Regions from separate parts of the Streptomyces sp. NBC_00984 genome, predicted to be linked through region 2. Evidence: riboswitches for the same ligand, from Rfam matches in the RefSeq annotation. Region 2 holds a riboswitch; each other region holds the start of a gene.
The links. Region 2 has a riboswitch for cobalamin ahead of metE (5-methyltetrahydropteroyltriglutamate--homocysteine S-methyltransferase). Riboswitches for the same ligand answer to the same signal wherever they lie in the genome.
Positions count from the first base shown of each region.

Region 1: another riboswitch for cobalamin. It lies ahead of cobN (cobaltochelatase subunit CobN); the one in region 2 lies ahead of metE (5-methyltetrahydropteroyltriglutamate--homocysteine S-methyltransferase).
Region 3: another riboswitch for cobalamin. It lies ahead of OG520_RS30985 (cobalamin biosynthesis protein); the one in region 2 lies ahead of metE (5-methyltetrahydropteroyltriglutamate--homocysteine S-methyltransferase).

Region 1 covers NZ_CP108734.1:916,004-925,750, forward strand. The annotation lists gene OG520_RS03855 (hydroxyacid dehydrogenase) at 1-497, shown strand, start outside; gene OG520_RS03860 (hypothetical protein) at 853-993, shown strand; gene OG520_RS03865 (hypothetical protein) at 1,126-1,362, opposite strand; gene cobN (cobaltochelatase subunit CobN) at 1,707-5,303, opposite strand; adenosylcobalamin (AdoCbl) riboswitch at 5,390-5,470, opposite strand; gene cobG (precorrin-3B synthase) at 5,571-6,890, shown strand; gene OG520_RS03880 (precorrin-8X methylmutase) at 6,954-7,580, shown strand; gene OG520_RS03885 (precorrin-2 C(20)-methyltransferase) at 7,583-9,088, shown strand; gene OG520_RS03890 (cobalt-precorrin-6A reductase) at 9,115-9,747, opposite strand, start outside.
Region 2 covers NZ_CP108734.1:8,119,762-8,129,508, reverse strand. The annotation lists gene OG520_RS36135 (MFS transporter) at 107-1,444, shown strand; gene OG520_RS36130 (hypothetical protein) at 1,732-2,151, opposite strand; cobalamin riboswitch at 2,453-2,670, shown strand; gene metE (5-methyltetrahydropteroyltriglutamate--homocysteine S-methyltransferase) at 2,833-5,151, shown strand; gene OG520_RS36120 (HAD hydrolase family protein) at 5,652-6,434, opposite strand; gene OG520_RS36115 (molybdopterin-binding protein) at 6,585-6,980, shown strand; partial or broken gene OG520_RS36110 (molybdopterin cofactor-binding domain-containing protein) at 7,113-7,445, shown strand; gene OG520_RS36105 (M24 family metallopeptidase) at 7,421-8,110, opposite strand; gene OG520_RS36100 (molybdopterin-dependent oxidoreductase) at 8,349-8,819, opposite strand; gene OG520_RS36095 (molybdopterin-binding protein) at 8,958-9,344, shown strand; gene modA (molybdate ABC transporter substrate-binding protein) at 9,380-9,747, shown strand, end outside.
Region 3 covers NZ_CP108734.1:6,928,792-6,938,538, reverse strand. The annotation lists gene OG520_RS31010 (hypothetical protein) at 1-1,056, opposite strand, end outside; gene OG520_RS31005 (alpha/beta hydrolase) at 1,242-2,369, opposite strand; gene OG520_RS31000 (class II aldolase/adducin family protein) at 2,428-3,129, opposite strand; gene OG520_RS30995 (anion permease) at 3,339-4,604, shown strand; gene OG520_RS30990 (hypothetical protein) at 4,627-4,857, shown strand; cobalamin riboswitch at 5,009-5,140, shown strand; gene OG520_RS30985 (cobalamin biosynthesis protein) at 5,285-6,283, shown strand; gene OG520_RS30980 (cobyric acid synthase) at 6,280-7,824, shown strand; gene OG520_RS30975 (putative cobaltochelatase) at 7,886-9,747, shown strand, end outside.

The DNA of each region.
Region 1 (9,747 bases), 7.2 Mb from region 2:
CCCACCTGGGCCGCTTCGACATCGAGATCCTCGCCACGGACCCCATCGCCTCCCCGGACACCGCCCGGCGGGCGGGCGTCCGGCTCGTCGGCATCGAGGAGCTGTTCGCCACCAGTCATGTCGTGAGTCTCCACGCCCCCCTCCTGCCCGAGACCCGCGGCACGATCGGGGCCCGGCTGCTGAACTCCCTGGGGCCGGGTGCGACGCTGATCAACACCGCGCGTGGCGCACTCGTCGACGAGGCCGCCGCGGCTGCGGTCCTGCGCGCCAGACCCGACCTCACCGCTGTACTCGATGTCACGCACCCGGAGCCTCCCGCCCATGACTCGCCACTCTTCACCCTTCCCAACGTGGTCCTGACACCCCACCTCGGCGGTGCCCTCGGGGCCGAACGTCATCGTCTCGGAGAGCTTGTGCTCGACGAACTCCGACGCTTTATACATGACCAACCTCTCCAGCACGCCATCGACCCCGCTCGCGCGGCATCGTTGGCCTGAGGCCGCGGAAGGCGTCGCCGCAGGTGCGGCCCCGGCACGGCGGGGCCGCACGCACGACGTCAGCGAAACGTCAGCGAAACGTGCGCGGAACGTCAGCGCGGGGCAGGAGAGTTCGGGGCCCGTCGGTGTGTTCGCGTGGTCGGTTTTCGCGTGCCCCGGCGAGTCGGCCGTCGTCGCATCGCCGAAGGAGTCCGTCATCAACCTGCGGAGGACCAGGGCCGCCGTTGTCGCAGCCACTGCCGCGGCGGGAATTCGCGATCGGTACCCATCGGGCAGTGTGGACGCGCCGGAAGGACACCGTCGGCAACTGGACCTCGTGGCCGTCCACGGGCGGAGTGGGACGAGCGGAGTCACCGTGGAACCGCTCCCCCACGACACCTTCTCCACCGTCATCACCGGCACCGGCACCGGCACCGACGGCCAACGGTGGGAACGCCTGCGCCACAGCTGTCCCGACGGTGCCTGGTCGGACCGCTGGGAGCCGTGCCGCGGCTGACCGGTGATCCGGGGCGAGGCACCCGGGGCGCGCAGCCGCACCCTGCACGCACCGGCTGACACGCGCAGCCCGGCGCCCCGCCCGCACCTCATCTGCGCGTGCCGCCGTGCCGCACGATCGCTGCGGTAACTCTCAGTGCGGCCTCCAGGTGAACTTGCCGCCGCCCACCCACCGCACCACGCCGGGATCGTCCAGGTCATGGACCCTGATTCCTGCGGCCGAGGCGGCGGCGAGCACATCCATCATCGATGTTGCCGCGCTGACGATCTCCCCGTCGATCTCCACAAGGCGGAAGGGCGGGTCACCGGGCTGTACCCCCAGCACGATGATCCGAGCCGTCGAGATATAAGGACTGCCACTTTCGGTCATGCGTAGATCGCTTCCACGCCACGGGCGACACTATGCCCGGCGGTGGAACGGGTGACGCCCCTACGCGGAACAGTGCGTCTACCTGGGGCAACGGCGCTGGGCTCGCGGGGCTCACCGCGTGCGGCAGGCACGATCCGGTTCACCGGACCGAACGGCTCCCCCGTGTGCACGTCGATGCCCCACGTCCGGCCGAGTGCTTCACACAGGCCGCCGACCGTTGCACCGGCGCAGGTCGTCCGCATCAGCCCTGTCCGCGTCACGAACAACAGCCGAGCCCCGGCCGGTGTCGCGGCCGGGGCTCGGTCACATGTCGCTGCCCGGTGGTCCGGTACCGGGCCGGGGGGTCAGTCCTCGCCCTCCAGGTTGCCCTCCGTCTCCAGGTATGCCTGGCGCAGGGCTTCGAGGACGGCCGGGTCGGGCTTGGCCCACATGCCGCGGGATTCCGCCTCCAGGAGGCGTTCCGCGATGCCGTGCAGGGCCCAGGGGTTGGCCTGCTGGAGGAACTCCCGGTTGGTCGGGTCCAGGACGTACGTCTCGGTGAGCTTGTCGTACATCCAGTCGGCGACCACGCCCGTCGTCGCGTCGTAGCCGAAGAGGTAGTCGACGGTGGCGGCCAGCTCGAAGGCGCCCTTGTAGCCGTGCCGCCGCATCGCCTCGATCCACTTGGGGTTCACCACCCGGGCGCGGAAGACCCGCGAGGTCTCCTCCACCAGGGTGCGGGTGCGGACCGTCTCGGGGCGGGTGGAGTCGCCGATGTACGCCTCCGGGGCGGTGCCGCGCAGGGCGCGGACGGTGGCCACCATGCCGCCGTGGTACTGGAAGTAGTCGTCGGAGTCGGCGATGTCGTGTTCGCGGGTGTCGGTGTTCTTGGCCGCGACCGCGATCCGCTTGTACGCCGTCTCCATCTCCTCACGGGCCGGGCGGCCGTCGAGTTCGCGTCCGTAGGCGTAGCCGCCCCACACCGTGTAGACCTCGGCGAGGTCCGCGTCGGTGCGCCAGTCGCGGGAGTCGATCAGCTGGAGCAGACCGGCACCGTACGTACCGGGGCGGGAGCCGAAGATACGGGTGGTGGCGCGGCGTTCGTCGCCGTGGGCGGCCAGGTCGGCCTGGGTGTGGGCGCGTACGTGGTTCTGCTCGGCCGGCTCGTCCAGGGAGGCGGCCAGGCGGACCGCGTCGTCGAGGAGGCCGATGGTGTGCGGGAAGGCGTCGCGGAAGAAACCGCTGATGCGGAGGGTGACATCGATGCGCGGGCGGCCGAGTTCGGCCGGCGGGATCGCCTCCAGGCCGGTGACACGGCGCGAGGCGTCGTCCCAGACCGGGCGGACGCCGAGCAGGGCGAAAGCCTCGGCGACGTCGTCGCCGGCGGTGCGCATCGCGCTCGTACCCCACAGGGACAGACCGACCGAGGTGGGCCAGTCGCCGTTGTCGGTGCGGTAGCGCTCCAGGAGCGAGTCTGCCAGGGCCTGGCCGGTCTCCCAGGCGAGGCGCGAGGGTACGGCCTTGGGGTCGACGGAGTAGAAGTTGCGGCCGGTCGGCAGGACGTTGACCAGACCGCGGAGCGGGGAGCCCGAGGGTCCGGCGGGGACGAATCCGCCGTCCAGCGCGTGGAGGGCGTGGTCGAGTTCGTCGGTCGTGGCGGCCAGCCGCGGCACCACCTCGCGGGCCGCGAAGTCGAGGATGTCGCTGACGGCCCGCGGGTGCCCGGCCGCCACCCCGGCGACGGCTTCCGGAGACCAGTCCGCGTCCTCCATCGCCTGGACCAGGGCGCGGGCCCGCTCCTCGGCCTCGTCCGCGGTGACCCGGGTCGCGGCGGACTCGTCGAGCCCCAACGCCTCGCGCAGGCCCGGCAGGGAGGCCGTGCCGCCCCAGATCTGACGGGCGCGCAGGATCGCGAGGACGAGGTTGACCCGGTCGGCGCCGGCCGGGGCGCCGCCCAGGACATGCAGGCCGTCGCGGATCTGCGCGTCCTTGATCTCGCAGAGCCAGCCGTCGAGATGCATGATGAACTCGTCGAAGCCCTCGTCCTCGGGGCGGTCTTCGAGCCCCAGGTCGTGATCGAGCTTGGCCGCCTGGATCAGGGTCCAGATCTGTGCGCGGATCGCCGGCAGCTTCGCCGGGTCCATCGCCGCGATCTGGGCGTGCTCGTCCAGGAGTTGTTCGAGCCGGGCGATGTCCCCGTAGCTGTCGGCGCGCGCCATCGGCGGTACGAGGTGGTCCACGAGGGTGGCGTGGACGCGCCGCTTGGCCTGCGTCCCCTCGCCCGGGTCGTTGACCAGGAACGGGTAGATGAGCGGGAGGTCGCCGAGGGCGGCGTCGGGGCCGCAGGCGGCGGAGAGGCCGGCGTTCTTGCCGGGCAGCCATTCCAGGTTGCCGTGCTTGCCGAGGTGGATCATCGCGTCGGCGCCGAAGCCGTTGTCGTCGGCCGGGGCCGCGATCCAGCGGTAGGCGGCCAGATAGTGGTGCGAGGGCGGCAGATCGGGGTCGTGGTAGATCGCGATCGGGTTCTCGCCGAAGCCGCGCGGCGGCTGGATGAGGATGAGCAGATTGCCGCGGCGCAGGGCCGCGAGGACGATGTCGCCCTCCGGGTTGCTCGACCGGTCCACGAACATCTCGCCCGGGGCGGGGCCCCAGTGCTGCTCGACGGCTTCGCGGAGCTCGGCCGGGAGGGTCGCGTACCAGCGCCGGTAGTCGGCGGCCGGGATGCGGACCGGGTTGCGGGCCAACTGCTCCTCGGTGAGCCACTCCTGGTCGTGGCCGCCCGCCTCGATCAGCGCGCGGATCAGCTCGTCGCCGTCGCCCGACGCGAGGCCGGGGACCTCCTCCGTACCGAAGTCGTATCCCTCGGCGCGGAGTCGGCGCAGCAGGGCGACGGCGCTGGCCGGGGTGTCGAGGCCGACCGCGTTGCCGATCCGGGAGTGCTTGGTCGGGTACGCGGAGAGGACGAGCGCGATCCGCTTCTCGGCGGCCGGGATGTGGCGCAGCCGGGCGTGGCGCACGGCGATCCCGGCGACGCGGGCGGCGCGCTCGGTGTCGGCGACGTACGCGGGCAGGCCGTCCTCGTCGATCTCCTTGAACGAGAACGGAACGGTGATCAGGCGGCCGTCGAATTCGGGGACCGCGATCTGGCTGGCGGCGTCGAGCGGGGAGACTCCCTCGTCGTTGCCTTCCCAGTCGGTGCGCGAACCGGTGAGGCAGAGGGCCTGGAGGATGGGTACGTCGAGGCCGCTGAGGACGCCCGCGTCCCAGGACTCGTCGTCACCGCCCGCCGACGCCTCGGCGGGCCGGGTGCCGCCCGCGGCGAGGACGGTCGTCACGATCGCGTCGGCGGCGCGCAGCGCTTCGATGAGTTCGGGCTCGGGGGTGCGCAGCGAGGCGACGTACAGCGGCAGCGCGCGGGCGCCCGCGTCCTCGACGGCACGGCACAGGGCCTCGATGAACGCGGTGTTGCCGCTCATGTGGTGGGCGCGGTAGTAGAGCACGGCGACGACCGGGCCGTCGGTGCGCCGGGGGGTGCGCTCCAGCGGGCCCCAGGAGGGTGCCGGGGCGGGCGGGGCGAAGCCGTGGCCGGTGAGCAGGACGGTGTCGGAGAGGAAGCGGGCGAGCTGGTCCAGGTTGGCGGGCCCGCCGTGGGCCAGATAGGCATGGGCCTCGGCGGCGATGCCGATGGGAACCGTCGAGGCGGCCATCAGCTGGGCGTCGGGGGCCTGTTCGCCGGTGAGGACGACGACGGGGCGTCCGGTGGCGAGCACCTGGTCGAGGCCGTCCTGCCAGGCGCGTACCCCGCCGAGGAGGCGCACGACGACCAGGTCGACGCCGTCCAGGAGCTGTGGCAGGTCCTGGAGCGGGAGCCGGGAGGGGTTGGCGTAGCGGTAGGAGACCGGGCCCTCCGAGGCGCGGGCGCTGAGCAGGTCGGTGTCGGACGTCGACAGGAGCAGGATCATGCGGCGTCGGGCCTTCCTCGGGGTGTCCACGCCCCGGGCGGTGTCGGAATGAAGCTCCCCGCTCGAACGGATCCGAGCGTGTGGGGAAGGGAGTTCCTGACTTGCCCGGCCGTGGCCGGACTCACAGTGGCGGGACCGTGCCGGACTTGCACCGGACTTCCTCCCCTGTCGCCGTCTGTGGCGACGACGTGCCGGATGGCCCGTCACTAGGCATAGTAAGGGCCGGTCAACCGATGGAGGACATACGGATCTGGTCAGATGGTCGGTATGCTCGCCGCCATGCCCCGACCTGCCACTTCGCCTTCACCGCCGGGAGACGCGTCTCCCCGGGACCGCGGTGACGCCTGCCCCGGCACGCTGCGGCTGCACCGGGCGGACGACGGCGCTCTGGCCCGCGTCCGTGTTCCCGGCGGGCTGCTGACCGCGGTGCAGGCGGACGCCCTGGGGGCGTTGGCGGGGAGCCTGGGCGATGGTGAGTTGCATCTCACTTCGCGCGGCAATGTCCAGTTGCGCGGGCTGGGCCCGGACTGCGGAGGCGAACTGGCCGACAGGCTGGGCGAGGCGGGGCTGCTGCCCTCCGCGCGCCACGAGCGGATACGCAACATCGTGGCGTCGCCGCTCTCGGGGCTCGACGGCCGCGGCGCACGGGACGTCGGCCCCTGGCTGTCCGCGCTGGACGCGCTGTTGTGCGCGGGCGACCGGACGGCGGGCCTCTCGGGCAGGTTCCTGTTCGTGCTCGACGACGGCCGTGGCGATGTGGACGCGCTGGGCGGCGACGTGACGTTGCTGGCGCAGGACGACGGAACGGCGCTGCTGCGGATCGGCACGGCCAGGACAGCGGTACGAATACCGGGCGCGCAGGCGCCGCAGGCCGCCCTCCTGGCGGCCGGGACCTTCCTGGATCAGGCGTCGGGCACCGGTGCCTGGCGCGTGTCGGACCTGCCCGGCGGTGCCGGATCCCTCTTCGACGAGGTCGTACGACGGTTGCGGGCGACGGGTACCGGCACCACTTCCACCGAGGACCGTGCCTGCCCGCGGAGCTCGGACGGCCCCGCCCCCGGCGTCGTGACCGGCCCGCACGACGGGGCCGCGCTGTCCGTCGGCATCCCCCTGGGGCGCGTCGGCCCGGCGCAGTGGCGGTCGTTGACGGACACGGCCCGGCACCGGGGCCGCGGTGAGTTGCGGCTGACGCCGTGGCGCGGGGTCGTCGTACCGGGGGTGGAGCGGCGGCGGGCCGCGGGTCTGCTGGACGATCTGGGGGCCACCGGCCTCGTCGTCGGACCCGGCTCCCCCTGGGCCGGGGTGGGTGCCTGTATCGGCCGGCCGGGCTGCGCGAAGTCGCTGGCCGATGTGCGGGCCCAGGCGGCGGACGCGGTGGGGGCCGTGGGCCCGTTGCCGGTGTACTGGTCCGGGTGCGAACGCCGGTGCGGCCACCCCCGCGGCGAGTGGGTGGACGTCGTCGCCACCCCCGACGGACACCGGATCTCGCTCGTACGGGGCGAGGTACGGGACGCCCCCGTGAGCGTCCCCGACAGCCCCGGTGGGCTCGCCGCCGCGGTGGCCGCGGCCCGCCGCGCGCGCGGCTGATCCCGTACGCCCCACTCCCCTGTACCCGACCGTCGCACACCCGAGGAAGAGAGCGAAAGCACCGTGCACCAGTACGAGAAGGACGGACCGGCGATCTATCGCCAGTCCTTCGCCACGATCCGTGCAGAGGCGGATCTCGCAGGCCTGCCCGCCGATGTGAGCCAGGTCGCGGTCCGCATGATCCACGCCTGCGGGATGGTCGACCTCGTCCGTGATCTCGCTTTCACCCCGGACGCGGTCGCCCGCGCCCGCGCCGCTCTGCGGGCCGGCGCACCCATCCTGTGCGATGTGGCCATGGTCGCCAGCGGCGTCACCCGCAAGCGGCTGCCCGCGGACAACGAGGTGGTGTGCACCCTGTCCGACCCGGCGGTGCCGGAACTCGCGAAGCAGCTGGGCACCACCCGCAGCGCCGCCGCCCTGGAGCTGTGGCGCGACCGGCTGGACGGCGCGGTCGTCGCCGTCGGAAACGCACCGACCGCCCTGTTCCGGCTGCTGGAGATGATCGAGGAGGGCGCGCCGCGCCCCGCCGCCGTCATCGGCGTGCCGGTCGGCTTCATCGGTGCCGCCGAGTCCAAGGACGCCCTGGCCGCGCACCCGTCCGGGCTGGAGCATCTGATCGTCCGGGGCCGTCGCGGCGGCAGCGCCATGGCGGCCGCCGCGCTCAACGCGATCGCCAGCGAGGAAGAGTAGACGTGAGCGAGCAGAAGACGGGCCGGCTGTACGGGGTCGGGCTCGGCCCCGGCGATCCGGCCCTGATGACCGTACGCGCGGTGGAGATCATCGCCGAGGCCGATGTCATCGCCTATCACAGTGCCCGGCACGGGCGGTCCATCGCCCGGTCCATCGCGGCGAAGCACATCCGTACCGACCATGTCGAGGAGCCGCTGGTCTACCCCGTCACGACGGAGACCACGGACCACCCGGGCGGTTACCGGGGAGCGATGGAGGAGTTCTACGCCGAGGCGGCGGCCCGCCTGGCGGTGCATCTCGACGCCGGCCGCACGGTCGCCGTGCTGGCCGAGGGCGACCCGCTCTTCTACGGCTCGTACATGCACATGCACAAGCGGCTCGCCGACCGCTACCCGACCGAAGTGATCCCGGGCGTCACCTCGGTCAGCGCGGCCGCCGCACGGCTCGGTACCCCGCTCGTCGAGGGCGAGGAGGTGCTGACCATCCTGCCCGGCACCCTGCCGGAGGAGGAGCTGACCGCCCGGCTCGCAGCCACCGACGCCGCGGTGGTCATGAAGCTGGGACGTACGTTTCCCGCCGTGCGCCGCGCCTTCGAGACGTCCGGGCGGCTGCCCGAGGCGCGGTACGTCGAGCGCGCCACGATGGCCGGGGAGCGGGTGGGCGACCTGGCCGAGGTCGACGCCGGCTCCGTGCCGTACTTCGCGGTCGCGGTCCTGCCCAGCAGGATCGGAGCGCCGCGTCCCGAACGCGCCCCGGAGGGCGGCGAGGTGACCGTGGTCGGCACCGGCCCGGCCGGGCCGCTGTGGCTGACTCCCGAGACGCGCGGGGCGCTGGCCGCCGCCGACGACCTGGTCGGCTACACCACCTATCTGGACCGGGTGCCGGTACGGCCGGGGCAGGTGCGCCACGGCTCGGACAACAAGGTCGAGTCGGAGCGCGCCGAGTTCGCCCTCGATCTGGCCCGGCGCGGGCGTCGGGTGGCCGTGGTGTCGGGCGGCGACCCCGGGGTCTTCGCCATGGCGACGGCCGTCCTGGAGGTGGCGTCGCAGGACGAGTACGCGCAGGTGCCGGTGCGGGTGCTGCCGGGGGTGACGGCGGCCAATGCCGCCGCTGCCCGAGCGGGTGCGCCGCTGGGCCACGACTATGCGGCGATATCGCTCTCCGACCGGCTCAAACCGTGGGAGGTGATCGCTGAGCGGCTGCGCGCTGCGGCGACGGCGGATCTGGTGCTCGCGCTGTACAACCCCGGTTCGCGCAGCCGGACCTGGCAGGTCGGCAAGGCCCGTGACCTGCTGCTCGAACACCGCTCGCCGGACACCCCCGTGGTTCTCGGCCGGGATGTGGGCGGACCCGCCGAGAACGTGCGGACCGTACGCCTGGGCGATCTCGACCCCGCCGAGGTCGACATGCGCACGATCCTGCTCGTCGGGTCCTCGCAGACCCGCTGGGTACGGCGCGGTGACGGTCGGCAGATCGTCTGGACACCCCGCCGCTATCCGGAGGACTGAGCCGGGTGCGCCGTGCGCCACACGCCCTAGAGCCGGCGGAGGACGTGTTCCCGGAGCCAGCCGACGGCCGGTTCGGGGCCGTCGACGACCGGGATGCCCTCGGGCACGGGCGGCCGCCGCACCACCACCACCGGGATCCGCGCCTCGCGGGCCGCGGTGAGTTTGGGGGCCGTGGCGGCGCCTCCGCTGTCCTTCGTGACGACGACGTCGACGCGATGACGGCGGATCAGCTCACGTTCTCCGTCCAGGGTGAACGGGCCCCGGTCGAGCAGGACCTCCATCCGGGCGGGGTACGGCGCTTCGGGGGCGTCCACCGAGCGCATCAGGAACCACAGCTCGTCCAGGCCCGCGAAGGCGGCCAGCCCCATCCGTCCGGTCGTGAGGAACACGCGCCGTCCCAGCGCGGGCAGCGCCGCCGCCGCCTCGGCCAGGGAGCCGGCCGAATGCCAGTCGTCGCCTTCGCCGGGCACCCAGCCGGGCCGCCGCAACGCCAGCAGGGGAACATGGGCGGCAGCGGCGGCAGCGGCCGCGTTGAAACTGATCGTCCCGGCGAAAGGATGGGTGGCGTCGATGAGCACGTCCACCTGGTGCGTACGCAGCCATGCGGCGAGCCCGTCGGCTCCCCCGAAGCCGCCGATGCGGACCTCGCCCGGGGGAAG
Region 2 (9,747 bases):
CCACCCCGGCGGCCGGGCGGCCCGCGGCGTCAACGTCGCAGGCCGCCCGCCCCCCTAGGCCGCAGTCCGCGCCCGACGGCTGCCAGAGCACTCCAAGAGGACACCGATGTCTTTGATCCGCGGTTCCCGCACGCCCGGTGCGGCCATACCGAACGAAACCCCGCGCGATGCGCTCGGCGAACTGGACCAGCGCAATCTGCGGCGGCTGATGCCGCTGCTGCTGGCCGCCTACATCATGTCGTTCCTGGACCGGACCAACATCGGCCTGGCCAAGGAACGCCTGGAGGTCGACCTGGGCATCTCCGCCGCGGCCTACGGGCTGGGCGCGGGGCTGTTCTTCCTCACCTACGCGATCTCCGAGGTGCCCAGCAACCTGATCATGTACCGCGTGGGCGCCCGCTGGTGGATCACCCGGATCATGCTGACCTGGGGCGTCGTCTCCGCCTGCATGGCCTTCGTACAGGGTGAGAAGTCCTTCTACGCCATGCGGCTGCTGCTCGGCGCCGCCGAGGCCGGGCTGCTGCCGGGCATCCTGCTCTACTTCACCTACTGGTTCCGCTCCGAGATCCGCGGCAGGGCCATCGGACTGCTCCTGCTCGGCGCCTCCATCGCCAGCGTCGTCGGGAACCCGCTCGGCGGACTGCTCATGGAGATGGACGGGCTCGGCGGCTGGCACGGCTGGCAGTGGATGTTCGTCATCGAGGGGGTCCCCTGCCTCTTCCTGGCGTTCGCCATCTTCCGGTTCCTGCCCGACGGCCCGGCCAAGGCACCCTGGCTGACGGCGGAGGAGGCCCGGCTGGTCCAGGACGCGGTCACCCGCGAACAGACCGAGGGCGCCGAGGCGGCCGGAAACGGCTCCGGATCCGGCTTCCTGCTGACGGTGCTGCGCGACAAGCAGATGCTGCTGGCCATCTTCGCCAACTGGACCCACCAGGTCGCCCTGTACTCCGTCGTCTACTTCCTGCCCGGCATCATCGGCGGCTGGGGCGACCTCTCGCCGTTCACCATCGGCCTGCTGACCGGACTGCCCTGGCTCACCGCGGCCGTCGGTGCCGTACTGGTGCCGCCGCGCGCGACGACACCCCGGCGCTCCCGCAACTTCGTGGTGGTCGGTCTGCTGATGATGTTCACCGGCCTCATCGTCGCCGCCGTCGCCGGTCCCGTGATCGCCCTGCTCGGCTTCTGCTTCACCGGCCTGGCGTTCTTCGTCGTCCAGCCCCTGCTGTTCAACTTCCCCGCCACCCGGCTCTCGGGCAAGACCCTCGCCGGCGGCCTGGCACTGCTCAACACCATCGGCATCACCGGCGGCTTCGTCGGCCCGTACATCATGGGCTACGCCGAGGACGCCACCGGCAACCACCTGTCCGGCCTGTGGGTGTCCATCGTCCTGCTGGCCCTCGGCGCACTGGCGGCCACGCGGCTGCGCTTCTCCCCCAAGTCCTGAAGCGCGCTCCGGGGCGTGGGTCGGCCCGGGACGTCCCCATCGGCCGGGGCGGTCCCGCGGGCGCCCGCGCCCCGGGGCAGGTCCGGTTCGAACCGGACCACCGTGCCCCCGGAGACATCGGCCGTGCCCCACGGCCCGAGCCGGACGGACCGGGACCTGCCACGGCGACTCCCGGACGACGCGCGTCCTGGACCGACATCGTTGCCGACGTACGTGCGCTCGGCGCCGGTACCGCATCCCGCGCCGTTCACGCCGTCTCCGGTCCCTCACGGGCGTGCGTGCGCCCGTCAGTTGAAAGTCGTGTCGGAGAAATTCTGCTGCTGCCCCTGGATGACCGGGCCGGTCCGGGCGCCCTCTCTGACGCTGTTGTGAACTGTCACGGCCGGCACACCCGCCGCTGCGGGGGCGAGTTCATCCAGCAGCAGTCGCAGCTCCTGTGCTGCCGCCGGGTCCGCCCGCAGCGCTCGACGCAGCCTGAGCCGCCACTCGTCCTCGATGTCCTCCGCGACATCCGGCGCCTCACCGTCGCGGGCCGAGATGAGTTCCTCCCGGGACGCTTCGAGCTCTTCGTCCACGCCACCGGTTTCCCCGCCCCGTGCGAGGAAACGTGCCACTCGTGCCCGTGTCTGCGTCCAGGCGTCCGAGACCATGAGCCCCACCAAGGTCGTCGCCCCGGTCTCCGCCAGCGCCGCCAACTCCGCTTCCACGATTCCCCCGTTGTGTCGCCGTCGCGCTGCGCGTGTGTGAAGTTGCTCCTCCCACGGTAGAGAGCGGACGAGCACTTCGAAAGCGCGCCCAAGGGCGCGGCGCGGCTGAGAACCAGCCATCGGGTCGAAGATCACCGAGGCGGCGGTGTCGCGCCACGTCGGGGAAGGTGCGACGCCGGAGGGGCGTGTGGCGGACGGTGGCCCGTCGCGCGCCCTTCAGCCTGCCCGGCCGGACCGATCCCGTGTCTCATGTCACGTTCCGGAATGTGAACAGCGGTGCCCCGAGAGCGATCCGCCCTCTAGTCTGGCCGGTGCAGCTGGTTCGCCCTGTCCGCCAGGCAGGCGCGTCGTAAGAGGGAACCCGGTGGGAATCCGGGACTGCCCCGCAGCGGTGAGCGGGAACGACCGCCGTCATACGCACTGGATCCGGTCGGATCCGGGAAGCGACGGCCAGTAGGTGTCTGCCCTCGGCAGATGTGCCCGCGAGTCCGAAGACCTGCCCGTTGCCCGCACGCGACCCCTCGTGTGCGGATATCCCGGTGACCTCGTGGGCGGGTCGGCGTACACACCAGACGGAAGACCGCACCCATGGCGTGCGCAGGATCCGTCCGGTTCGTCATCCCTTCGCGTCCATGTCCCGTCCCCGGGATCTCAAGGAGTCATCTCGCGAAGGAGATTTCCGTGACAGCACAGCCCGCAGCCGCGGCAGCACACGCCACCGTGTACGGCTACCCCCGCCAGGGACCGGACCGGGAACTGAAAAAGGCCATCGAGGGTTACTGGAAGGGCCGGGTCACCGCCGACGCCCTCCGGGAAACGGCGGCCGGCCTGCGCCGGTCCAACTGGCGGCAACTGGCGGACGCCGGTGTCCACGAGGTACCCACCGGCGACTTCTCCTACTACGACCACGTCCTGGACACCAGCGTCATGGTCGGCGCGGTCCCCCGCCGGCACCGTGAGGCCGTCGAATCCGACGCGCTCGACGGCTACTTCGCGATGGCCCGCGGCACCCAGGACGTGGCGCCGCTGGAGATGACCAAGTGGTTCGACACCAACTACCACTACCTCGTCCCCGAACTCGGCCCGGACACCGTCTTCACCTCCGACTCCACCAAGCAGGTCGCCGAACTGAGGGAAGCCCTCGCGCTCGGACACACCGCCCGGCCGGTGCTCGTCGGCCCCGTCACGTACCTGCTGCTCGCCAAGCCCGCCCCCGGGGTGGCGGCCGGCTTCGAACCGCTCACCCTGCTGGACCGTCTGCTGCCGGTCTACGCGGAGGTACTCGCCGATCTGCGCGCCACCGGCGCGGAATGGGTCCAGCTCGACGAGCCCGCACTGGTCCAGGACCGGACGCCGGCCGAGCTGAACGCCGCTGCCCGTACGTACCGTGAACTCGGCGGCCTGACCGACCGGCCCAAGCTGCTCGTCGCCTCGTACTTCGACCGGCTCGGCGAGGCGCTCCCCGTACTGGCGAAGGCCCCGGTGGACGGACTGGCACTGGACTTCACCGACGACGCCGCCGCCAACCTCGCGGACCTCGCCGCCGCCGGCGGGCTGCCCGGCAAACGGCTCGTCGCGGGCGTGGTCGACGGCCGCAACATCTGGATCAACGACTACGAGAAGTCGCTGGCCACCCTCGCCACACTCCTCGGCCTCGCCGGCCGGGTCGACGTGGCCGGCTCCTGCTCCCTGCTGCACGTCCCCCTCGACACGGCACCCGAACGGGACATCGACCCCCAGGTCCTTCGCTGGCTCGCCTTCGCCCGGCAGAAGACCGCCGAGATCGTCACTCTGGCCAAGGGGCTGGCCCAGGGCACCGGCGCCATCGCCACGGAGATCGCCGCCAACCGGGCCGACCTCGCCTCACGCGCGCACTCCCCCCTCACCCGCGACCCCGCCGTACGCGCCAGGACCGCGGCCGTCACCGACCTCGACGGCCGCCGCTCCCAGCCGTACACCGAGCGCGCCGCCGCCCAACGGGCCCACCTCGGGCTGCCGTTGCTGCCCACGACCACCATCGGTTCCTTCCCCCAGACCGCCGAACTGCGCACGGCCCGCGCCGACCTGCGCGCGGGCCGGATCGACACGGCCGGTTACGAGGAGCGGATCAGGGCCGAGATCGGCGAGGTCGTCGCCTTCCAGGAAAAGGCCGGCATCGACGTCCTGGTGCACGGCGAACCCGAACGCAACGACATGGTCCAGTACTTCGCCGAACAGCTCACCGGCTACCTCGCCACGCAGCACGGCTGGGTCCAGTCCTACGGCACCCGCTACGTCCGGCCACCGGTGCTCGCGGGCGACATCTCCCGCCCCGAACCCATGACGGTGCGCTGGACCTCGTACGCCCAGTCGCTCACCGACCGTCCGGTCAAGGGCATGCTGACCGGGCCCGTCACCATGCTGGCCTGGTCCTTCGTCCGCGACGACCAACCGCTCGGCGACACCGCCCGGCAGGTCGCCCTCGCCCTGCGCGACGAGGTCGACGACCTGGAAGCCAGTGGCACATCGGTCATCCAGGTCGACGAACCCGCCCTGCGCGAGACCCTCCCCCTGCGAGCGGCGGACCACGCCGCATACCTGGAGTGGGCCACCGAGTCGTTCCGTCTCACCACCAGCGGCGTGCGTCCGGACACCCAGATCCACACCCACATGTGCTACGCCGAGTTCGGCGACATCGTCCAGGCCATCGACGACCTCGACGCCGACGTCATCAGCCTGGAGGCCGCCCGCTCCCACATGCAGGTCGCCCGCGAACTCGCCGCACACGGCTACCTGCGCGAGGCCGGACCCGGTGTCTACGACATCCACTCCCCGCGCGTGCCCGATGCGGACGAGGCCGCCGCCCTGCTCCGCAAGGGGCTGAAGGCCATTCCCGCCGAACGGCTGTGGGTCAACCCCGACTGCGGTCTGAAGACACGCGGCTGGCCCGAGACCAAGGCATCCCTGGAGAACCTGGTCGCCGCGGCCGGCACGGTACGCGGGGAGCTGCCCCCGTCCTGACGGCGCCCGCCGGGGCCGGGGCGCCCACGAGCGCCCCGGCCCCGGCGCGACACACGGCGTGCGGCAGCAGAAGCGTGCGCAGATCCGCCGGCCGTACACCGTCGCGTACGGCAAGACGCTTGCCGCTCGCCGCGCTGTTGAACACGTACTGCTTGCGGTTGTCCGCCCCGTCTCCGCTGATCTGCCGGAACTGCCACTGCCGGTCCGCGGCGGAGGCGCCAGCCTTGATGACGAGCCCGCTGCCGTCGGCGGCGACGGTCAGGTCCTTGCCGCTCTGCACGCCCGTCAGCTCGTAGGCGTGGCCCTTGCGCAGGGTCGCCCCGCCTCATCGGTGCGTCGGCCGCACCGGGTCGCGGGGGGGGCGATGCCGGGGCGGATCCGAGGGCGACGGCCCGCGCGACGGACCTTCGGGCGCCTGACCACGGGCTCCGTACCTGCCGGCACGGGATGGACTCATCGCGAGACGGGCCGAGGCCGTCAGGCACGCGTGACGCCCGCGATCACACCGCCCGGACAATGTCCTGGGCCGCCTCGGCCAGCAGTGAGATCTCGGCCGCGACCGCCTCCGGGTCGGCCGCGACGGTGACGTGGGCGACCTCGTCCAGACCCGGGTACGAGCCGACGCGCACTGCCCGCTCCGCGTTCCGCAGCAGATCGACGTCATTGATGTCGTTGCCGAATGCGACGTACTCGCCGATCCCCATCCACCGGAGGGCTTCCCACTTCGTCGTCGAACCCGGCGCAAAGTCGATGATCGCCTCGTCGAGGTGGTGATTGACCGTCATCCCCAGCCCACGGCCGACCTCGGCGAGTGCCGCCATGTCCGACGCACCGACGACGAGGAACTTCACGACCTCGGGAAGCTCGGCGATGTCCACCATTCTCGCGAGGTTGCCCTGATCGACACGGCCCCGGATCGGATGGTCCGCAGGTCCGGTGTAGGCGTAGTCCCAGGGGCCGTCGGCGAGGTACGTCGCCTCGTACTGCCCGACCGCTTCCAGCAGCGCGCCGAGTCCGGCGGGATCGAAGGCGGCCCGAGCCCGAACCTCGCTGTCGACCGAGACGAGGCTCCCGTTCCCGCCGATGAGTTCGGCGGACGCGAAGGCTCCGTCGAGGACGGGCAGCAGGTCCCGGACAGGCCGGGCGGAAGCGAACACCACATGATGGCCGACGCGCTCGCACTCGCCGATCGCCGTGAGAATCCGATCATCGATCGTTCGTCCGTCGAAGCAGAGCGTGCCGTCGATGTCGAAAACCAGTGTGCGGGCGCGAAGTTTGATCATCAACGGATGATATCCGGCCGGCCAACGGCGACGAGCCAGCGCCGGTGACCGCACCCGATGCCGGATACCGCCGCCCGCCCGGACCGCTTCCGACCTGACCGGACCAGTGCGGTGGGCAGGGCATCCGCGGATGGGCCTATCTTGGCGCATATGCAGTTCTACACAATCGGCCAGGCCGCCCGGCTCCTTGGTGTGAGCCCCGACACCGCGCGGCGCTGGGCCGACGCAGGCCGGGTGGCCACCCATCGGGACGAGGGCGGACGGCGGCTCATCGAGGGGAAGGATCTTGCCGCCTTCTCCGTGGAGCTGGCCAAGGGCGGTGGCGGTGAGGAGGACGCTTCGTACACCTCGGTCCGCAATGCCTTCCCCGGGATCGTCACCGCGGTGAAGCTCGGTGACGTCGCCGCCCAGGTGGAGATCCAGGCCGGCCCGCACCGGCTGGTGTCGCTGCTGACACGGGAGGCCGTGGAGGAGTTGGGGCTGGAGGTCGGGATGGAGGCCACGGCCCGGGTGAAGTCGACGAACGTACATATCGACCGCGTCTGACCGAGAAGCGCCGGCCTCCCCGTGCGTACCGCATTCACCGGCATCGTCACCGCTCCGAACACCCGGTCCCGTGGTCGTCGTCGGGGTCACCGCACGCGTGAAGTCGACGAGCGTGCTCCTCGCGTGCCTGCAGTCGAGGGCGGTGTCGCCCAGGCGCTGGGCGCGACCCTCTTCGAGAACGTCCGCATCGACGAGCGGGGCGAGGTCGAGACGGCTGCCTTCCGCCGCTACCGGCTCCCCCAGTACGCCGACGTCCCGCGCACCGAGGTCCACTTCGTGGAGACGGCCGACGCCATCGGGCCCCTCGGCGCCAAGTCGATGAGCGAGAGCCCCTTCAACCCGGTCGCCCCCGCCTTCGCCAACGCTCTCCGGGACGCGACGGGCATCCGGTTCACCCGGCTCCCCCTCACCCGCGACCGGGTGTGGACGGCGTTGTCGGATCAGAGCGTGAGCAGCTCCTCGTAGAAGCCGCCGAACTCCCGCTCCCGGTCGACGAGATGGATCTCCAGGATCCAGTGGCAGCGGCGCCCGGCCTTGTCGGTGCGCCGCATCGGGGTGTCGTTGGCGGGGGTGATGTACGACTCCATGTCCGCGCCGTCGATCCGCTCGTGCGGAAACTCCCCGACCAGGTGCCCGGCGTGCCAGCAGCCCAGCTCCCAACCGGCCTGCGCCGCCAGCCGTTCGACTTCGGCGTACAGCCGCGCGCCCGTGATCTCCGGGTCGGCCTCGAAGAAGCGCCGGCCCGCCGCGAAGACCTTCGGCAGGTCGTCGTGGAGCCGGTGCTTGACGGGGTCGTCGCCGAGGACGAAGGTCCGCCCGAAGTCGGCCTCGTACTCCTCGAAGATCGGCCCGAAATCGGCGAACACGATGTCGTCCGCGCCGATCAGCCGGTCCGGCGGATTCTCCCGGTACGGCATCAGCGTGTTCGGCCCGGAGCGCACGATGCGCTTGTGCCAGTGCCGGGTCGTGCCGAACAGCTCGTTCGCGAGGTCCCGGATCCGGTCGCTGACCGCCCGTTCCCCTTCGCCGGGCGCGACCAGCCCGCGTTCCTCGATCTCCGCGAAGAGCCGCTCCGCCTTCGCCTGGGCGTCCAGCAGTCGTGCCGAGCGCGTGGGTTCGTCATCCGCCATGGAACCGACCGTAGCCATGCCGCTCACCTCCGGCAACGCGATTCCTGTGCGGGTGGCTTCCACCGGCCCTCCGCCGGGAGCGGCGATCCGCCGATCTGCCGGGCATCGCCGGGGCGGGCCACGCCGTCCACCGCCGCCGGTGTCGGCCGCGCGGCACATGCCGGACGGTCAGGACGCCCTCGGTTCCGCCCGGCTCACAGCTCGCCCTCCGTCCATGCCGTACGGGTACGGCCCGGTGTCACGCCCAGGAGACGTAGCCGCCGTCCACCCGAATCGCGTTGATGCCGCTGATGTGCCGGGCCCCGCAGCGATCCTGGGGCAGGACGAGCTGGGCACCGGCGCGGTCGAGCGCGGTGCCGTCGATCGTGGCGGCGAGCAGTACGGGCGCGCGGCCGAAGTCGGGGTCGATCTCCGCCCAGGACAGCAGGGCGTGGTGGCCGTCCGCGCCGGACACCGCGATCAGGAAACGCAGGCGGTCCTTGCGGCGTGCGGGGTCGAAGACGGGACCGGCCGCCGACAGGACGTCGTGCAGGAGCGGCCCGGTGAAGCGGTGGTGCTGGATGCCGCTGGTGGCGCACTCGAAACTGACGTCGGCCTCGTGCTGCGGCCAGACGAGCAGGTCGGGCACCGTCAGGCGGACCGGACGGGTCAGATCGCCGGCGAGGGCGAATTCCGCCACCGGGTCCGCCGCTGCGGGGGACTGACTCACGGGCTACCACCTCCCGGATACCCCTACCCGGACAGCCATCCTGTACAAACGCACATGCGATCCGGGCAGATCCATGATCCGGCTCATGCAAAGCCACAGAAGACTTTTCCCTCGCATCTGCGGCAGTATCATCAGCGCATGCACACCTACCGGATCGGGGACGCTGCCGCCTTGCTCGGCGTCAGCGCCGACACCGTGAGGCGTCTGGTCGACGGCGGGAAGATCACCGCCGAACGCGACGGGACCGGCCGCCGGATCATCCCCGGGCCGGCCCTCGCGGCCTACGCCAGGCAGTCGCGGCGAACGGAGCGGGATTCCACCGGATCCTCGGCCCGCAACCGCCTCTCCGGCATCGTCACCGACGTGATCCTCGGGGACGTTTCGGCGCAGGTGGAGATCCAGGCCGGGCCGTTCCGGGTGGTGGCGATGGTCAGCCGCGAGTCGGCTGAGGAACTGAGGCTGGAGCCCGGTGTTCCGGCGATTGCCGTGATCAAGTCGACCAACGTGGTCGTCGACAGACCGTAGATGTGTCCGTCAGGACCAGAGGGAGTGGACCCGTGATAACCCGTACTGCGCGCAGGACCCGCCGGACCCTGCAGGCGGCAGGTGCCGGCGCCGCCGCGCTGCTGGCCCTGAGCGCCTGCTCCTCGTCCGACGACTCCTCGTCGGTGAAGTCGGACTCCTCCACCCCGGCCTCCTCGTCGGACAAGCTGTCCGGCACGGTGACCGTGTTCGCCGCGGCCTCGCTGAAGGAGAGCTTCACCACCCTGGGCAAGGAGTTCGAGAAGCAGCATCCGGGTACGAAGGTGACCTTCAGCTTCGGCGGCAGCGACTCTCTCGCCGCGAGCATCACCGGCGGTGCGCCGGCCGATGTCTTCGCCGCGGCCAGTCCCAAGACGATGAAGATCGTCACCGACGCGGGCGACGC
Region 3 (9,747 bases), 1.2 Mb from region 2:
GAGGACGTCCTGGGCGTCCTCGGGGTCGGCTCCGTCGTACTCGGCCAGCCAGAGCAGCGCGTAGGGGCGCAGCGAGGGGTCGGCGACGACGGAGCGCACCTCGGGCTCGGCGGGGGCGCCGACGACCCGGAGCGCCTCGAAGGCGAGCCCCCGCAGGAGCGCGTCCTCTCCGCGGGCGACGGCGAGGAGTTCGGCGACGGCGCTGCCGACCGGGCGGGCGGCCAGCCAGGCCCGGTATTCGTCGCGGGCCGGGCCGGGGGTGAGCCGGGCGCAGCCGAGCAGCATGTCGGCGGCGGACTGCTCGATGTTCCCGGCCGGGCTCTGGGCCGCGACGCAGATCTGTTCCAGCTTGACCCAGACCGCCCAGTTGCCGAGCGGGGTGAGGGTGGCGTGTCCGGCGCCGAGGGTGAGTGCGCCGACGGCGGCCAGCCCCTCCAGTGCCCAGTCCAGCAGCAGCGCCACCAGGGCGGCCGGGTGCACGGCGGGAGCGGACTCGGCCGGGACCGGCAGCGACTGGGGCCCGTAGGGCACTTCGCAACGCTCCTCGCGGAGTTCCGCGACGCGCTGGCCGAGCAGGTCCAGCAGGGCGGGCACGGTGACCGGGCCCGCCGAGAGCTGGAGGAGGGAGAGGACCTGCGGCACGGCCTCGACGGCCTCGGCGACCGCGGTGGACTCGATGTCCGCGGGCGCCGGGTGGACGAGCGACCAGGCGTCGAAGAGCGCCACCCAGCCGCGGAGCACGGCGGAGTCGTCGCGGTCCCAGGCGCGCAGCCGCCACCCGGGGCGCGCGGTGTCGCCGTGCAGTTCGACGAGGCCGGCGAGCCTGGCCCGGTCCCAGCCGGAGCGCACCTGGGCCGGGGACAATTCCAGAGCTGTCGCGGCCCGTTGGAGCGCCTGGGCGGCGAGCGGTGGTGCGCCGGGGATCGCGCCGTCGGCTGCCCAGTGGGCGATCCGTACGGCGTCGGCGAGGGCCGTCCTGGCCTGCCGGGCCAGTTCCGACCGGGGCGGGGTGCCCTCCGGAGGGCGGGGGGCCGGCCTGGTGCGCCGGGTGGTCACGGCCTTGCGAGCGGTGGCAAGGGGTCGCGGGCGGACAAGTCGCAGCCTGGAGTCGCGCGGGTTACGGGACGTCACGGGGAGCAGTCTTGCTCCTGACGGCCCGAAAGCCCAAACGGAACCCGAATTCCCGGTGGAGGGGCCGGTGGACGGGGCCCGGGACCAAACGGCCGATCCCCCTCATCAGGTCACATCAGGGGCGTCAGGAAGCGGCGCAGGGTCTCTTCGTAGTGGGCCGGGTCGGCATTCCACATCGCCGCATGCGGAGCCTGCGGCACGGCGTGCAGAGCGATCAGGTCCGGGCGGCGGGCGGCGAGATCGCGGGACGGCTGCCAGGGGGCGAGCCGGTCGTCGGGGCCGTGGAAGATCAGGGTCGGGGCGTGCAGGGCCGGTGCGAAGGAGCCGTCCAGCAGCCGGGCGCCGTGCAGTCCGGTCTGCCCCTCGGCGGCGCGGACGGCGAGCGGCAGCAGGGCGGCTGGGACGCCCCGCGCGACGGCCAGGGCGCGCAGCGTGGCGACCCAGTCCAGCACCGGGGAGTCGAGGACGAGACCGCAGATCCGGTCGCGCAGCGCGGAGTTGACGGCCGCGTGCAGCGCCATCGAGGCGCCGGTGGACCAGCCGTGCAGGACGACCTTCTCGGCTCCGTACCGCACGGCGAAGCGGATCGCGGCGTCCAGGTCGCGCCATTCGGATTCGCCGAGATGGGCGAGGCCGTCGGGGGAACGCGGGGCTCCGGCGTCGCCGCGGTAGGCCAGGTCGAGCACGGGCAGGCGCAGGTCGTGCAGGAACCTCATGACGTTCATGGGGTGTTCCCTGGTGGTGCCGAGGCCGTGCACCGTGATGACCCAGGTGTCGCGGGGGCCGGGCAGGAACCAGGCGGGCAGGGTGCCGAGTTCGCCGGGGATCTCGACCTCCCGGTGGTGGAGGCCGAGCGCCGAGAACGGGTCGCCGCTGTGCAGCTGCGGGGTGACGCGGACCTTGGCGCCGGTCTCCAGGCTGCCGCGGTCGACGCGTTCCAGTCTGCGGACGACGGTGTCGGGGGCGTGGTGGGCGTGCTCGATCACCGGGCCGACCACGGCATGGACGTCCTTGCTCACCAGTCCGTACATGCCGGGCCGCAGGGCGGTGAAGGAGCGGGTCAGGGTGACCTGCCCGGCCGCCGTGGCGTGCACGGTGAGTCTGCGGTCGGCGGGGAGCGGTCGTCCGGACGGCGCCCTGAGGGCGGCGTCGCTGGCGAACCGGCCGGCCGCGACCGCTGCCGCACCGACGCCGAGGATCGTGGTGACGGCTGCTGCCGTAACTGTTGCCGGGCGCACTGCTCCAGTGTCGTGGGGGGTGCGGGACCCTGCCAGCGGACGGGGGCTGTCCGGCGGATCAGGGCCGGACAGGGCGCGGCGTACGGACAGCCGGGCCGGGTCGGCCCGGCTGTCCGTACCCCTTGAGCGCCTCCTGCACATCGCGCAGCTGCTCCGGCGAGAGCAGGTTCGGAGTGTGTCCGGGGACGGAGCTCGCGGTGAGCCAGAGCCGGCAGAGCCATTCCAGCTGGGCGGTCCGGTCGTACGCCTCGTCCAAAGTGGCTCCGTAGGTGACGGTTCCGTGGTTCTGGAGCAGACAGCCCGTACGCCCTCGCAGGGCGGCGAGCATGTTCTCGGCCAGTTCCGCGGTGCCGTAGCGCGCGTAGGCCGCGACGCGGACGGGGCCGCCCAGCACGGCGGCGGCGTAGTGGATCGACGGGACCTCGGGGACCAGTGTGGAGACGGCCGTGGCGTGCACCGCGTGGGTGTGCACGACGGCGGCCGCGTCGGTGTTCCGGTAGACGGCGAGGTGGAGCGGCAGTTCGCTGGTCGGGGCCAGTTCGCCGAGTACGCGGTTGCCTTCCGGATCGACGCCGACTGCGTCCTCGGGGCCCAGCCGGTCGTACGGCACTCCGCTCGGCGTGACCAGGATGGTGTCGCCGACCCGTGCCGACACGTTTCCCGAGGTCCCGACGACGAGGCCCTCGGCCGCCGTCCGCCGGGCGGTGGTGACGACACCGTCCCAGGCGCGTCCGATCGCGTCCCGCTGCTGCTCGCTCATACGCCGATCCTGTCAGCCCCGGAGGCGAACGGGTATGCGATCGGCCACAGCCGCGCCCCGCCGGAAAACCGGGCCACGCCTCGCCCGGACACAAGCGGAATGCTCACACTCCGGTTTGGAACACCCCAACGCCCTGCCCAGTTCATCTTCCGTTCACCCAGGTTGCCTACGGTCCACATGCCAATGACGTCGAACGATTGCCTGGGTAAATGGAACACATCACGCTGCTACTCGCGATTGTGATCGTGACAGCTCTAGTGTTCGATTTCACGAACGGTTTCCACGACACCGCGAACGCGATGGCGACGACCATCTCGACCGGTGCACTCAGACCGAAGACAGCGGTGGCCATGTCCGCCGTTCTCAATCTCGTCGGCGCGTTCCTGTCGGTGGAGGTCGCCAAGACGATCTCCGGCGGGATCATCAACGAGGACGGGCTGCGAACAGAAGTCATCTTCGCGGCACTCGTCGGCGCCATTCTGTGGAATCTGCTGACCTGGCTGGTCGGACTGCCGTCCAGCTCCTCGCACGCCCTGTTCGGCGGTCTGATCGGCGCGGCCGTGATGTCGGCGGGCTGGTCGTCCGTCAACGGCGGCACCGTCGTCACCAAGGTGCTGCTGCCCGCCCTCGCCGCCCCGATCGTCGCCGGTCTGGCCGCGCTGCTGGCCACCAGGCTGACGTACCGGATCGGCGGGAAGGTCCGCAACGACGCCCAGGAGAAGGCCACCGCCAAGGGTTACCGCGCGGGCCAGATCGCCTCGGCCGGACTGGTCTCCCTCGCCCACGGCACCAACGACGCGCAGAAGACCATGGGCATCATCACCCTGGCCCTGGTCACCGGCGGCGTCCTGCACCCGGGCGCCAACCCGCCGGTCTGGGTCATCGTCTGCGCCGGTACGGCCATCGCGCTCGGCACCTACCTGGGCGGCTGGCGCATCATCCGCACCATGGGCAGCGGCCTCACCGACCTCAGGCCGCCGCAGGGCTTCGCCGCCCAGACCAGCGCGGCCACCGTCATCCTGGCCTCCTCGCACCTCGGCTTCTCCCTCTCCACCACCCAGTCCTGCTCCGGCGCCGTGATGGGCGCGGGCCTCGGCCGCCAGGGCGGTGTGGTCCGCTGGTCCACCGCCACCCGGATGTTCGTCGCCTGGGGTCTGACCCTGCCGGCCGCGGGTCTGGTCGGCGCGGGCGCGGAACTCCTCACCAAGCAGGGCACCTGGGGCGTCGTGGTCGTCGCGGTGCTGCTGGTCGCGGGCTCCGGTGCGATCTGGCTGGTGTCGCGCCGCAAGCCGGTCGGCCACGACGATGTCGCGCCGGCGGACGTCGACATCGAGCCCGCGGGTGTCGTCACCACGGCCATCGCCGCCGTCAGCCCGCCGCCCACCGCGGCCCAGGCGACGGCCCAGAACCTCATGACCACCATTCCGGCCCCGGCCGGAACCACCCAGGACCCGGCGCGACCCGCCACCGTCTGACCCGGCCGTCTAAGGATTCAGCATGAACATCGACTGGGCAGCCCTCGGCTCCGTATTCGGCGTCTCCCTCGTTGTCACCGTCGCGCTGGTGGGCCTCTTCACCCTGGGCATCGTCGGCCTCTCCAAGCAGCCGGAACCGGCGGCGCAGGGCGGCTCCGGCGGCTCGCTGCTGCTGGCCCGCGCCGGCGCGTACGTCTGCTTCACGCTGTGCGCGGCGGCCGTCGCGTACGGCATCTATCTGATCGTCGCCTGAGCCACTCCCGCGCACGCCCTCCCATCGGGCCGGACACCAGAGGTGTCCGGCCCGATGTGGGTCTCAGCACACTGCGCCGTCGCAGGTCAACGGCAGGTTGACGGGCGTTCGCAGAGCGTGGTGGACTGCCGGAGCCAATTACGGCGACAGCAGAGGAAGCCGGTGCGAATCCGGCGCGGTCCCGCCACTGTCACCGGGGAGCGGTCCCCCACACCGGAAGTCACGGCACGCGCGAGCGGGCTGGAAGGCCGGGGGAACCGCGGATCCGGGAGCCAGGAGACTCTCGTCGCCGGTCACGTCGAACCAGGGCGCGGACCCTGAGTGAGGACATATCGCCATGCCTGGCCGCCCTGCGTCCGCTGTTCCGGCGCTCTCGACGAGAGCCGCCTGTACGAAGGTCCTCCGAGGCGCGACGGCCGGTTGAGCCGTGCGAGCCGACCGCATCTTCGCGTACGGCGCCACGGCCGGTCTGATCGGCGATCTGCTGCTCGGTGACCCCCGCAGGGGACACCCGGTCGCCGCCTTCGGGCGGGCCGCGGCGGGCGTCGAACGCCGTCTGTGGCGCGACCACCGCGGGTGGGGCGCGCTGCACACCCTCGTCTGCGCCGGAGGCGCCGCAGGTGGTGCCGCGCTGATCACCCGCGCCGTACGCCGCAGCCCCGCCGCCTCCGTCGCGCTGACCGCGGCCGTCACCTGGTCCGTCGTCGGCGGTACGTCCCTGGGGCGCGAGGCGCGGGCCATCGGCGGCGCCCTGGCGGCCGGTGACCTCGACCTGGCCCGCGAGCGGCTGCCGCATCTGTGCGGGCGCGACCCGCAGTCCCTGGACGGGCCGCAGATCGCCCGCGCCGTGGTGGAGTCCGTGGCGGAGAACACCTCGGACGCCGTGGTCGGCGCCCTGGTGTGGGGCGCGCTGGCCGGGGTCCCCGGGCTGGCCGGCTTCCGGGCCGCCAACACCCTCGACGCGATGGTCGGTCACAAGTCGCCCCGCCACCGGCGCTACGGCTGGGCCTCGGCCCGCCTCGACGACCTCGCGGGCTGGCCCGGCGCCCGGCTCACGGCCCTGCTCGCCGTGGCCGCCGGGGGGCGGCCGGGCGGAGCGGTCCGCGCCTGGCGGGCCGATGCCGCCAAGCACCCGAGCCCCAACGCGGGCCCGGTGGAGGCCTCGTTCGCGGGAGCGCTCGGCGTACGCCTCGGCGGAACCCTCGCGTACGGCGGCCGGGTCGAGCACCGCCCCGTGCTCAACGGGGAGACGGGCCGGGCCGTGGAGACCGAGGACATCGAGCGCGCGGTCCGGCTGTCGCGCCGGGTGGGCGCGCTGGCCCTCGGCGTGTGCGTGGCGGGACGGATCGGCGCGGCCCTCGCCGCACGACGGATCGCGGGGCGCCGGACGGCAGCACCTCGCAGCGCAGGACGGAGAAGCACATGAGCGGCGGACTGCTGGTCGCCGGAACCACTTCCGACGCGGGCAAGAGCGTCGTGACGGCAGGCATCTGCCGCTGGCTCGTGCGCCGGGGCGTGAAGGTGGCGCCCTTCAAGGCGCAGAACATGTCGCTGAACTCGTTCGTCACCCGCGAAGGTGCCGAGATCGGGCGCGCCCAGGCCATGCAGGCCCAGGCCGCCCGCGTCGAGCCGACCGCGCTGATGAACCCGGTCCTGCTCAAGCCCGGCAGCGACCGCTCCAGCCAGGTCGTCCTGATGGGGAAGCCGGTCGGCGAGATGAGCGCGCGCGGCTACCACGGGGGCAGGCAGGAAGCGCTCCTCTCCACGGTCGTGGACTGCCTGGAGCAGCTCCGGGGCACGTACGACGCGGTGATCTGCGAGGGGGCGGGCAGCCCGGCCGAGATCAATCTGCGGCGCACGGACATCGTGAACATGGGCATCGCACGGGCGGCGCGCTTCCCGGTGGTGGTCGTCGGCGACATCGACCGCGGCGGTGTCTTCGCCTCGTTCTTCGGTACGACGGCGCTGCTCGCCGCGGAGGACCAGTCGCTGATCGCCGGCTATCTCGTCAACAAGTTCCGCGGCGACGTGTCGCTGCTGGAGCCGGGTCTGGAGATGCTGCGGGACCTCACCGGGCGGCCGACGTACGGCGTGCTGCCCTTCGCCCACGGCCTCGGCATCGACGAGGAGGACGGTCTGCGGGTCTCGTTGCGCGGAGCCGTGCGCGAGTCGGTCGTCGCACCGCCGCACGGCGAGGACGTGCTGCGCGTCGCGGTGTGCGCGGTGCCCCTGATGTCGAACTTCACCGACGTGGACGCGCTGGCCGCCGAGCCCGGCGTCGTCGTCAGGTTCGTGGACCGCGCCGAGGAGCTGTCCGACGCCGACCTCGTCGTCGTGCCGGGCACCCGCGGCACCGTGAAGGCGCTGGCCTGGCTGCGCGAGCGCGGCCTCGCCGACGCGCTGGCGCGGCGCGCGGCCGAGGGCCGGCCGGTCCTCGGCATCTGCGGCGGATTCCAGCTCCTCGGCGAGCACATCGAGGACGAGGTCGAGTCCCGGGCCGGGCTGGTCGAGGGCCTCGGCCTCCTCCCCGTACGCATCCGCTTCGACCGCGAGAAGACCCTGGCCCGGCCCGTCGGCGAGGCGCTCGGCGCGCCGGTCGAGGGGTACGAGATCCACCACGGCGTGGCGGACGTACGCGGCGGAGAGGCGTTCCTGGACGGTTGCCGGGTCGGCGCCGTGTGGGGCACCCACTGGCACGGTTCGCTGGAGAGCGACGAATTCCGCCGCCGCTTCCTGACCGAGGTCGCGCGGGCCGCCGGCCGGCGCTTCGTCCCCGCTCCCGACACCGGGTTCGCGGCGCTGCGCGAGGAGCAGCTCGACCGCCTCGGCGATCTCGTCGAAGAGCACGCGGACACCGACGCGTTGCTGCGGCTCATAGAGTCGGGCGCGCCGCCGGGGCTTCCCTTCATCGCACCCGGAGCACCCGGAGCACCCGGAGCGCCCGGAGCCCCCGGAGGCCGCCGATGACCCCGGGCGCCGGCCGAGGCCGCCTTGTTCATGCCCATTCACCCGCAGGAAGGATCGCCTCGTGAGCACGCATTTCCCGTTCACCGCCGTCGTCGGGCAGCAGGACCTGCAACTCGCCCTGCTGCTCAACTCCGTCGCACCGAACATCGGTGGCGTGCTCGTACGGGGAGAGAAGGGCACCGCGAAGAGCACCGCCGTACGCGCGCTCTCGGCGCTGCTGCCGGGGGTGGACGTCGTGTCCGGGTGCCGTTTCTCCTGCGCCCCCGCGTCGCCGGACCCGGCGTGTCCCGACGGTCCCCATGAGGCGGGGACCGGTGTGTCGCGGGACGCCCGGATGGTTGAGCTGCCCGTCGGCGCGTCCGAGGACCGGCTCGTCGGGGCGCTCGACATCGAGCGGGCGCTCGCGGAGGGCGTGAAGGCGTTCGAGCCGGGCCTGCTCGCCGACGCGCATCGCGGGATTCTCTACGTCGACGAGGTCAACCTGCTCCACGACCACCTCGTGGACCTGTTGCTGGACGCGGCCGCCATGGGTGCCTCGTACGTCGAGCGCGAAGGCGTCTCGGTACGGCACGCGGCGCGCTTCCTGCTCGTCGGGACGATGAACCCCGAGGAGGGCGAACTGCGACCGCAGTTGCTCGACCGCTTCGGGCTGACCGTCGAGGTCGCCGCGTCCCGGGAGACGGATCAGCGGGTCGAGGTCGTGCGGCGGCGTCTCGCGTACGACGACGACCCCGCGGCCTTCGCCGCCGGCTGGGCCGACGAGGAGGACGCGCTGCGGGCGAGGATCGTCGCCGCGCGTGCGCTGCTGCCCGAAGTGCGGCTCGGGGACGCGGCGTTGCGGCAGATCGCGGCCACCTGCGCGGCCTTCGAGGTGGACGGGATGCGCGCGGACATCGTGATGGCGCGGACGGCCACCGCACTGGCCGCCTGGGCGGGACGTACGGATGTGCTCGCCGAGGACGTGCGGCAGGCGGCTCTGCTCGCGCTCCCCCACCGGCGCCGGCGCAATCCGTTCGACGCGCCGGGGCTCGACGAGGACAAGCTCGACGACACGCTGGAGCAGAACCGCGGCGAGGACGAGGACCCGGACCCGGACGGCCCCGGTGGCGGCGGCCGGCCCCCGCGGGGCGACGGCCCCGACACGCCGCCGCAGCCCGAGGGCGAGGCCGGCGACACGCCCGCGCCGTCCGTGCCCGAGCAGGGGCGGGAACAGGGGCAGGGGCAGTCCTCCGGGGGCGCTGAGCAGCAACCCGTACGCGCCGCCGAGCCGTTCCGCACGAAGATGCTGAGCGTTCCCGGTCTGGGCGAGGGCGCGGCGGGGCGGCGGTCCCGGGCGCGCACCGAGCACGGGCGTACGACCGGTGCGCGGCGTCCGCAGGGCGCGCTGACCAAGCTGCATCTGGCGGCGACCGTGCAGGCCGCCGCCCCGCATCAGCGGGCGCGGGGGCGGTCCGGGCGAGGGCTCGTGGTCCGGCGGGACGATCTGCGGCAGGCGGCCCGGGAGGGGCGCGAGGGGAATCTCGTGCTCTTCGTGGTGGACGCCTCCGGGTCGATGGCGGCCCGCCGGCGGATGGCCGCCGTGAAGGGCGCGGTCCTCTCGCTGCTGCTGGACGCGTACCAGCGGCGGGACAAGGTCGGGCTGATCACCTTCCGGGGCAAGGACGCCGAGCTGGCGCTGCCGCCGACGTCCTCGGTGGACGCCGCGGCGGCGCGGCTGGAGCTGCTGCCCACCGGTGGGCGCACCCCCGTCGCGGCCGGGCTGCTGAAGGCCCATGAGGTGCTGCGGGTGGAGCGGTTGCGTGATCCGTCGCGTCGGCCGCTGCTGGTCGTGGTGACCGACGGGCGGGCGACCGGGGGGCCCGATCCGGTGGCGCTGGCGACCCGGGCGGCGCGGCTGCACGAGGCGGAGGGCATCGCGTCCGT